DNA from 2 places in the Phycicoccus sp. 3266 genome. Region 2 is predicted to be linked to the other one. Evidence: predicted binding sites of a transcription regulator. Region 2 holds the regulator's gene; the other holds the start of a gene.
What was found. The regulator HspR, encoded in region 2, represses chaperone genes until heat shock. The targets are predictions, from matches to a motif close to AAGTTGAGTCNNNNNGACTCAACTT.
Positions count from the first base shown of each region.

Region 1: a site for HspR is predicted at 2,054-2,078, ahead of J2X64_RS10525 (ATP-dependent Clp protease ATP-binding subunit). Genes of this name have one in related genera too.

Region 1 is NZ_JAVDUW010000002.1:156,631-161,022, forward strand. It holds gene J2X64_RS10510 (class F sortase) at 1-338, opposite strand, end outside; gene J2X64_RS10515 (DUF4397 domain-containing protein) at 391-1,245, opposite strand; gene J2X64_RS10520 (hypothetical protein) at 1,436-1,948, shown strand; gene J2X64_RS10525 (ATP-dependent Clp protease ATP-binding subunit) at 2,258-4,392, shown strand, end outside.
Region 2 is NZ_JAVDUW010000001.1:1,484,968-1,489,359, reverse strand. It holds gene dnaK (molecular chaperone DnaK) at 1-675, shown strand, start outside; gene grpE (nucleotide exchange factor GrpE) at 672-1,295, shown strand; gene J2X64_RS07165 (DnaJ C-terminal domain-containing protein) at 1,358-2,377, shown strand; gene J2X64_RS07160 (heat shock protein transcriptional repressor HspR) at 2,380-2,838, shown strand; gene J2X64_RS07155 (formate--tetrahydrofolate ligase) at 2,938-4,392, shown strand, end outside.

The DNA.
Region 1 (4,392 bases), on a different contig from region 2:
TCGCGCGGGTCCTCGGGGATGCCGAGCGCCCCGCGACCGTCCACCGACGTGGGCACGACGGGGGCCGAGACGCCGATAGCCGGGACCCGGACCATGGTGGGTTCGAACGACCGGTCGGTCGCGATGGTCGGCCCGGTCGAGCCGGTCGAGCCGGTCGAGCCGGTCGACGCCTGCGGCGACGCGGTGGGCGAGCCGGTGGTCCTCGGTCCGGCGCTCTCCGGTGGGGGCGTGGCGGTGACGGCGGGAGCGGGGAGGGCTCCTGCGTCGGGGAGCGGCTGGTCGAAAACCTTGACGGCGACCCCGAGACCGGTGGCCGCGAGCAGCAGGACGCCGGCCACGACGGGGACGGTGCCCCGCCGTGACCGGCGCCCGGTGTCCGACATGTCCCTGTCAGGTCCTGCGTGCGTCAGCGACGGACGGTCGCGGTCGCGCGGCCGTCCGCGTGCCACCGGCGACGAGCGCGGCGCCGGCCAGGCCGGAGAGCGCCAGCAGGGCGGTCGCGGGACCACGGTCGGCCGCCTGGCCGCCCGTGCCGGCGTTGACCGAGCTCGGGGCGGCGCCGCCGCCGCTCGCGTAGCTCTGCGTCACGGCGGTGAGGCTGCCGTCCTGGAGGCTGCCGATCGCGTAGACCACCAGCGTCCTCCCGGAGGTCACGGGCAGGTCGACCGGGCCGATGACCGGCTTGGTGGTGCCGGCGGCCGCCACCGAGGCCGACACGGTGCCGGCCGGCACCATGAGCATCTTCTCGTTCGGATTGGTGAGCTTGGTGATGATCGGCTTGCCGCCGGCGAGGACGTCGACGGCGGGAGCCGCCGCGGTGTGCCGCACGACGAGCCGGCCCATGCCTGCGGGCACGGCGGTCGTGGGGTTGATGAACGGCTTGAGGGCGGGCTTGCCGTCGGCCGTCAGGTAGGCCACGACCGTCGCGTTGGCACCGGCCGGCAGGGTCGGGGCGAGGGTGAGGATGGGCTTGGAGGTGCTGGCGGCACCGGCCGGGCGGACGGCGATCTGGTGCGAGCCGGCCGGCAGGCTGATCGGGTTCGTGACGGTCTTGAACTGGAAGTCGGACAGTGCCTTCTTCCCGTCGACGTACACGTCCACCGGCGTCTTCGGGATGCCGTGCACCACCGTGACGGTGGCGGTGGAGGCGGCCGACGCGGGGAGGGCGGCCAGCCCGGCGGTGACGGCGGCGACGGCCCCGGCGGCCAGCACGGCTCGGACGGTCGTGGTCCTGGTAGCGCTCATGACGGTTCCTTTCCGGACGAGGCAGCCCCCGGCGGGTGCCTCTTGCCCCGGATTCGCGCCCGGCCAGGGGCCGGATTGGAACCTCTTCACGAAAGTTTGGCGGTGAACAAGTTTGTCCCCTGAGACGTGTTCACCGTGGGCGGACGCGATAGCTCTTCCGCATGCCGTGCAGCTCAGTAATCATGATTACATGACAACACGCACCACTGCCGAGGCATGGCTGGCCGGCCGCCTCCCGCAGGACTGGTTCACCGGCCCCGTCGAGGTCAGCCGCGACCGCGACGAGCTCATCATCTGGGGGGACCTCGCCGCCCCCGACCTGCCCGACGACGCCGACGACGCCGACCGCGAGGTCGCGGCCCGCGGCCGGGCCAAGACCTTCCGCGAGGAGACCCGCGAGCGCCGCATCGAGATCGCCCGCGAGCTCGAGCACCTGTCCGGCCGCAAGGTGAGCTGGGGGGTGCGGGTCGGCGGCCACGAGTCGCTGTTCACCCACCTCGCGGCACCCGTGATGACCCGGCTGCGCCAGCCCGAGCGGCGGGTGCTCGACACGCTCGTCGACGCCGGTGTCGCCCGGTCGAGGGCGGACGCCCTCGCGTGGTGCGTCAAGCTCGTCGGCGAGCGGTCCGACACCTGGCTCGGCGAGCTGCGCGCCGCCATGGAGCAGGTGGAGGAGGTCCGCAGGAAGGGCCCCGCCGCGTGACGGCATCGCCGTCGTCCGCCCACGGCGACGGAGCCCTATGTCCGCCCACGGCGACGGAGCCCTTCGTCCGCCCACGGCGACGGAGCCCTTTGTCCGCCCACGGCGGAATTGAGCCGACTCGACTCAGGGCCGGGAACAGGGTGGGGAACCGCCGCGTTGCGCACGGTGAGCCACCTGACCGGCCCGCAGTACGGACGTGGGAGGGGTGGCCCGTTCGTCCCGATCGCGTATCGGTCGCCGAATGGGACGCGCCACGGTCAGGCAGCACGGATAGCATCGAGATGATCTCGATAGGCAGGAGCAGAAGAGATGTTTGAACGGTTCACCGATCGGGCCCGGAGGGTGGTCGTGCTCGCGCAGGAAGAGGCGCGCATGCTCAACCACAACTACATCGGGACCGAGCACATCCTGCTCGGCCTCATCCACGAGGGTGAGGGTGTCGCCTCCAAGGCCCTTGAGAGCCTTGGCATCTCGCTGGAGTCGGTCCGCGAGCAGGTCCAGGAGATCATCGGCCAGGGGCAGCAGGCCCCGAGCGGCCACATCCCCTTCACGCCGCGTGCGAAGAAGGTCCTCGAGCTGAGCCTGCGCGAGGCGCTGCAGCTCGGCCACAACTACATCGGCACCGAGCACATCCTGCTCGGGCTCATCCGCGAGGGTGAGGGCGTCGCCGCCCAGGTCCTCGTCAAGCTGGGCGCGGACCTCAACCGCGTGCGCCAGCAGGTCATCCAGCTCATCTCCGGCTACCAGGGCAAGGAGGGCGGCGCGACCGCCGGCGTCGGCGCGGGCGTCCAGCAGGAGGGCACTCCTGCCGGCTCGCTGGTGCTCGACCAGTTCGGCCGCAACCTCACCATGGCCGCCCGCGAGGGCAAGCTCGACCCGGTCATCGGGCGCGAGAAGGAGATCGAGCGGGTCATGCAGGTGCTGTCCCGCCGCACCAAGAACAACCCCGTCCTCATCGGCGAGCCCGGTGTCGGCAAGACGGCGGTCGTCGAGGGCCTGGCCCAGGACATCGTCAAGGGCGAGGTCCCCGAGACCCTCAAGGACAAGCAGCTCTACACCCTCGACCTCGGCGCGCTCGTCGCCGGCAGCCGCTACCGCGGTGACTTCGAGGAGCGGCTGAAGAAGGTCCTCAAGGAGATCCGCACCCGCGGCGACATCATCCTGTTCATCGACGAGATCCACACCCTCGTGGGTGCGGGTGCCGCCGAGGGCGCGATCGACGCCGCCAGCATCCTCAAGCCGATGCTGGCCCGCGGCGAGCTCCAGACCATCGGTGCCACCACCCTGGACGAGTACCGCAAGCACATCGAGAAGGACTCGGCGCTCGAGCGCCGGTTCCAGCCGATCCAGGTCGCCGAGCCCACGCTCAGCCACGCGATCGAGATCCTCAAGGGCCTGCGCGACCGCTACGAGGCGCACCACCGCGTGTCCATCACGGACGCCGCGCTGGTCTCCGCGGCCAACCTCGCCGACCGGTACATCAACGACCGGTTCCTGCCGGACAAGGCGATCGACCTCATCGACGAGGCGGGCGCGCGACTGCGCATCCGCCGGATGACCGCACCGCCGGACCTGCGCGAGTTCGACGAGAAGATCGCCTCCGTGCGGCTCGAGAAGGAGTCGGCCATCGACGGCCAGGACTTCGAGAAGGCCGCCCGCCTGCGCGACGACGAGAAGAAGCTGCTCGCCCAGAAGGCCGAGCGCGAGTCGCAGTGGAAGTCCGGCGACATGGACGTCGTGGCCGAGGTCGACGAGGAGCTCATCGCCGAGGTGCTGGCTGCCTCGACGGGCATCCCGGTCTTCAAGCTCACCGAGGAGGAGTCCTCGCGGCTGCTCCACATGGAGGACGAGCTGCACAAGCGCATCGTCGGCATGGACGACGCCATCAGGGCGCTGTCCCAGGCGATCCGCCGCACCCGCGCCGGCCTGAAGGACCCGCGTCGTCCCGGTGGCTCGTTCATCTTCGCCGGCCCGACCGGTGTCGGTAAGACCGAGCTGGCCAAGACGCTCGCCGAGTTCCTCTTCGGCGACGAGGACAGCCTGATCCAGCTCGACATGAGCGAGTTCTCCGAGAAGCACACCGTCTCGCGGCTGTTCGGCTCGCCTCCCGGCTACGTCGGCTACGAGGAGGGCGGCCAGCTCACCGAGAAGGTGCGGCGCAAGCCGTTCTCGGTGGTGCTGTTCGACGAGGTCGAGAAGGCCCACCCGGACATCTTCAACAGCCTGCTGCAGGTGCTCGAGGACGGCCGCCTCACCGACTCCCAGGGTCGGATGGTCGACTTCAAGAACACCGTGATCATCATGACCACGAACCTCGGCACCCGTGACATCGCCAAGGGCGTCTCGCTCGGCTTCTCGGCCGGCCCCGACTCCCGCAGCGACTACGAGCGGATGAAGAACAAGGTGACGGACGAGCTGAAGCAGCACTTCCGCCCCGAGTTCCT
Region 2 (4,392 bases):
GCCGAGGACAACCAGCCCAGCGTGCTCATCCAGGTGTTCCAGGGCGAGCGCGAGATCGCGCAGCACAACAAGGCGCTCGGCACCTTCGAGCTGACCGGCATCGCGCCGGCCCCGCGTGGCGTCCCGCAGATCGAGGTCACCTTCGACATCGACGCCAACGGCATCGTGAACGTCTCCGCCAAGGACCGGGGCACCGGCCAGGAGCAGAAGATCACGATCTCCGGCGGCTCGGCCCTCCCCAAGGAGGACATCGAGCGGATGGTGCGCGAGGCCGAGGAGCACGCGGCCGAGGACAAGAAGCGGCGCGAGGAGACCGAGGCCCGCAACACCGCGGAGAACCTCGTCTACTCGACCGAGAAGTTCCTCACCGACAACGCCGACAAGCTCCAGGAGGACCAGCGCAAGCCGGTCGACGAGGCGCTCGCGGACCTCAAGGAGGCCCTCAAGCCCGAGTCCGGCGCCAGCATCGAGGACATCTCCGCCAAGAGCAGCAAGCTCTCCGAGGAGTCCCAGAAGATGGGCACCGCGATGTATGCCGCGGCCTCGGCTGCGGACGCGTCCGCCGGGTCCGAGGGTGCGGGCGCCGGTGAGGGTGCCGCCGCGGGCGGCGCCGGTGCCTCCGACGACGACGTCGTCGACGCCGAGGTCGTCGAGGACGACGAGGAGAAGAAGTGACCGACCAGAACCCGACGGCTGACCAGCCCGACGGAGCCGAGGCGATGGTGGGCTCGGAGGAGTTCGAGCCCACCACCGCCGAGGCGGCGGCCGCCGAGCAGGCCGCCGTCGCGGACCAGCAGCCGGCCGGCGAGACCGTGACGGGCGAGACCGGATCGGGCGAGCCCGGGTCGGAGGTCCACCCCGACACGGCGCTGGCCGCGGAGCGGCTCACCGACCTCCAGCGACTGCAGGCCGAGTACGTCAACTACAAGCGCCGCGTCGACCGCGACCGTGCGGTCGTGCAGGAGCGGGCCGTCCGCGACGTCCTCGAGACGCTGCTGCCGGTGCTCGACGACATCTCGGCGGCTCGCGAGCACGGCGACCTGGCCGACGGCCCGTTCGCCAAGATCGCGGACAAGCTGGAGTCGACGCTGGGCCGGTTCGGCCTCGAGCGCTACGGCGCGGTGGGGGAGGAGTTCGACCCGGGCCGGCACGAGGCGCTCATGCACGCGGCGTGGCCGTCCGACGGCTCTGTCTCGGGCGACTCCACGACGGTCGTCCAGGTCCTGCAGCCCGGCTACCGCGCCGGTGAGCAGGTGCTGCGCGCCGCCCGCGTCGCGGTCGCCGACCCCGAGTGACCCCGGCAGCCGGCGCGACCTCAGTACGATTCCCCACCCCGTCCCGCTGAGAGGAGGACGTCATGGCCAGCCAGGACTGGTTCGAGAAGGACTTCTACGCGATCCTCGGCGTCCCCCAGGACGCTGACGAGGCGGCGATCAAGAAGGCGTACCGCAAGCTCGCCCGCAAGCACCACCCCGACCAGAACCCCGGGGACGCGGCGGCCGAGCAGCGCTTCAAGGACGTCGGCGAGGCGAACTCCGTCCTGTCCGACCCCGAGAAGCGCCGCGAGTACGACGCGATCCGGCAGATGGCCCGGGGTGGTGCCCGCTTCACCGCGGGCGGCCCCGGCGGCGGCGCGACCAACGGCGGGTTCGAGGACATCTTCTCCTCGATGTTCGGCGGCGGCGGGGGCCCCGGCGGCGCCCGCGTCCGGTACTCCACCGGCGGCGGGGGCCAGCCCGACCTCGAGGACATCCTCGGCGGGATGTTCGGTGGCGGCGGCCCGGCATACGGCGGCGGCACGGGCTTCCGTGCGCCCACCGGGCCGCGCAGGGGCGGCGACCTCACCGCGCGCACCACCCTGTCGTTCCGCGACGCGGTCAACGGCGCGACGGTGACCCTCGGGACCTCGAGTGGCGGCCAGATCACCACACGGATCCCGGCCGGGGTCAAGGACGGGCAGAAGATCCGCCTGCGCGGCAAGGGCCAGCCGGGTGACTCCGGCGCCCCCGCCGGCGACCTCATCCTCACCATCACGGTGGAGAAGCACCCGGTCTTCGGGCGCGAGGGCGACAACCTCACGGTCGACCTGCCCGTGACGTTCGCCGAGGCCGCGCTCGGCGCGACCGTGTCCGTGCCGACGCTCGACGGCGACCCGGTCAAGGTGCGGATCGCCCCCGGGACGCCGAGCGGGCGGGTGCTGCGGGTCAAGGGCCGCGGCGTGCCGCGCAAGGACAGCCCGGGCGACCTCATGGCCAAGGTGGCCATCGTGGTGCCGCAACGGCTCTCCGACGACGCCAGGGCGGCCGTCGAGACGCTGCGCGAGCTCGACGGCGGGCACGACCCGCGGGCGGAGCTGTTCGAGAAGGCGCGGAGGTGAGCATGGCGACCGAGCCCGAGTTCCGGCCCGACGACGACGCGCCGATCTTCGTGATCTCGGTCGCCGCCGCGCTCGCGGGCATGCACGCCCAGACGCTGCGCCAGTACGACCGGCTCGGCCTCGTCCGGCCCTCCCGCACCCGGGGTGGCGGCCGGCGCTACTCCGGTCGCGACGTCGCCCTGCTCCGTGAGGTGCAGCGTCTGTCGCAGGACGAGGGCATCAGCCTGGCCGGCATCCAGCGCATCCTCGCCCTCGAGGACCAGGTGGCGGCCCTTCAGGCGCGCGTGCGGGAGCTGCGGGCCGAGCTCGACGAGGCGCGGGCGGCAGCGGGCTACGGCGGCCCCGGCGCCCGCGTCTTCGCGGTCGGCCCGAGCGGCGAGGTGTATGCCCTGCGCGCCGGCCAGCGCGTGCGCCCCGAGCGCTCGCAGGCACTGGTGGTCTGGCGGCCCGACCCCCGCTGACCGCGGACACCGCGGCTGGGCCGGGCAACCACGGCTCACCCCGGACACCACGGACGAAGGGCCCTGTCACTCCGGCCACCCCGGGCGGACAGTGTCGGTGTGTCCACGTCCTCGCGAGCCTCGTCCTCGCCGTCACCAGCCAGCAGCGACCTCGCCATCGCGCGGGCCGCGCACCTCGAGCCGGTCGAGGAGGTGGCGCGCGCCGCCGGCATACCGCTGGAGCACCTGGAGCCCTACGGCCGCCACGTCGCCAAGGTCGACCTGGCGGCCGTCCGCGACCTGGCCGACCGCCCGCCCGCGAGGTACGTCGTCGTCACCGCCATCACGCCCACGCCGCTCGGCGAGGGCAAGACCACGACGGCCGTCGGGCTGGCCCAGGGGCTCTCCCTGCTCGGCCACCGCGCGACCCTGGCGCTGCGGCAGCCGTCGATGGGCCCGACGTTCGGCATCAAGGGCGGCGCGGCCGGCGCGGGCCACAGCCAGGTGCTGCCGATGGAGCAGCTCAACCTGCACCTCACCGGCGACTTCCACGCCGTCACCGCGGCGCACAACCTGCTCGCCGCGATGGTCGACAGCTCCCTGCACCACGGCAACGAGCTCGACCTCGACCCGCGCAGCATCGCCTGGCGCCGGGTGCTCGACGTCAACGACCGGGCCCTGCGCAACATCGTCGAGGGCCTCGGCGCCCGCATCGACGGCGTGCCGCGGCAGAGCGGGTTCGACATCACCGCCGCCAGCGAGGTGATGGTGGTCCTCGGGCTGGCGACGTCGCTGCGCGACCTGCGCGAGCGACTGGGCCGGATCGTCGTGGGCTTCACGTATGCCGGGCGGCCGGTGACCGCGGACGACGTCCGGGCCGCGGGGGCGATGGCCGTCATCCTCAAGGACGCGCTGAAGCCGAACCTGCTGCAGACCACCGAGAACACGCCGGTGCTGGTGCACACCGGCCCGTTCGGCAACATCGCCACCGGCAACTCGTCGGTGGTCGCCGACCACCTCGGCATCCACACCGGGGACTACCTGCTGACCGAGGCGGGCTTCGGCTCGGACATGGGGGCCGAGCGGTTCGTCAACCTCAAGTGCCGCGTCTCCGGGCTGCGGCCCGATGCGGCGGTCCTCGTGGCGACCGTCCGCTCGCTCAAGGCGCACTCCGGCAACTACTCCGTCGTGGCGGGGAAGCCCCTGCCGCCGGAGATGCTGCACGAGAGCCCGCGGGCCGTGCGTGCCGGCGCGGACAACCTGCGCCGCCACCTCGAGATCGTCCGGTCCTTCGGGCTGTCGCCGGTGGTGGCGGTCAACGCGTTCCCGACCGACTTCGAGTCCGAGCACGCGGTGATCCGCGAGGTGGCCGGGGCCGAGGGGGCGCGCGTCGCGGTCTCCACCCACGTGGCCGACGGCGGCAAGGGCGCGCTCGACCTGGCCGAGGCCGTCGTGGCGGCCTGCGCCGAGCCGCACGGGCTCCGGTTCACCTACGAGCTCGACGACACCCTGCGGGACAAGGTCGAGGCGGTCGCGACGAAGGTCTACGGCGCCGACGGGGTCGACTTCTCACCG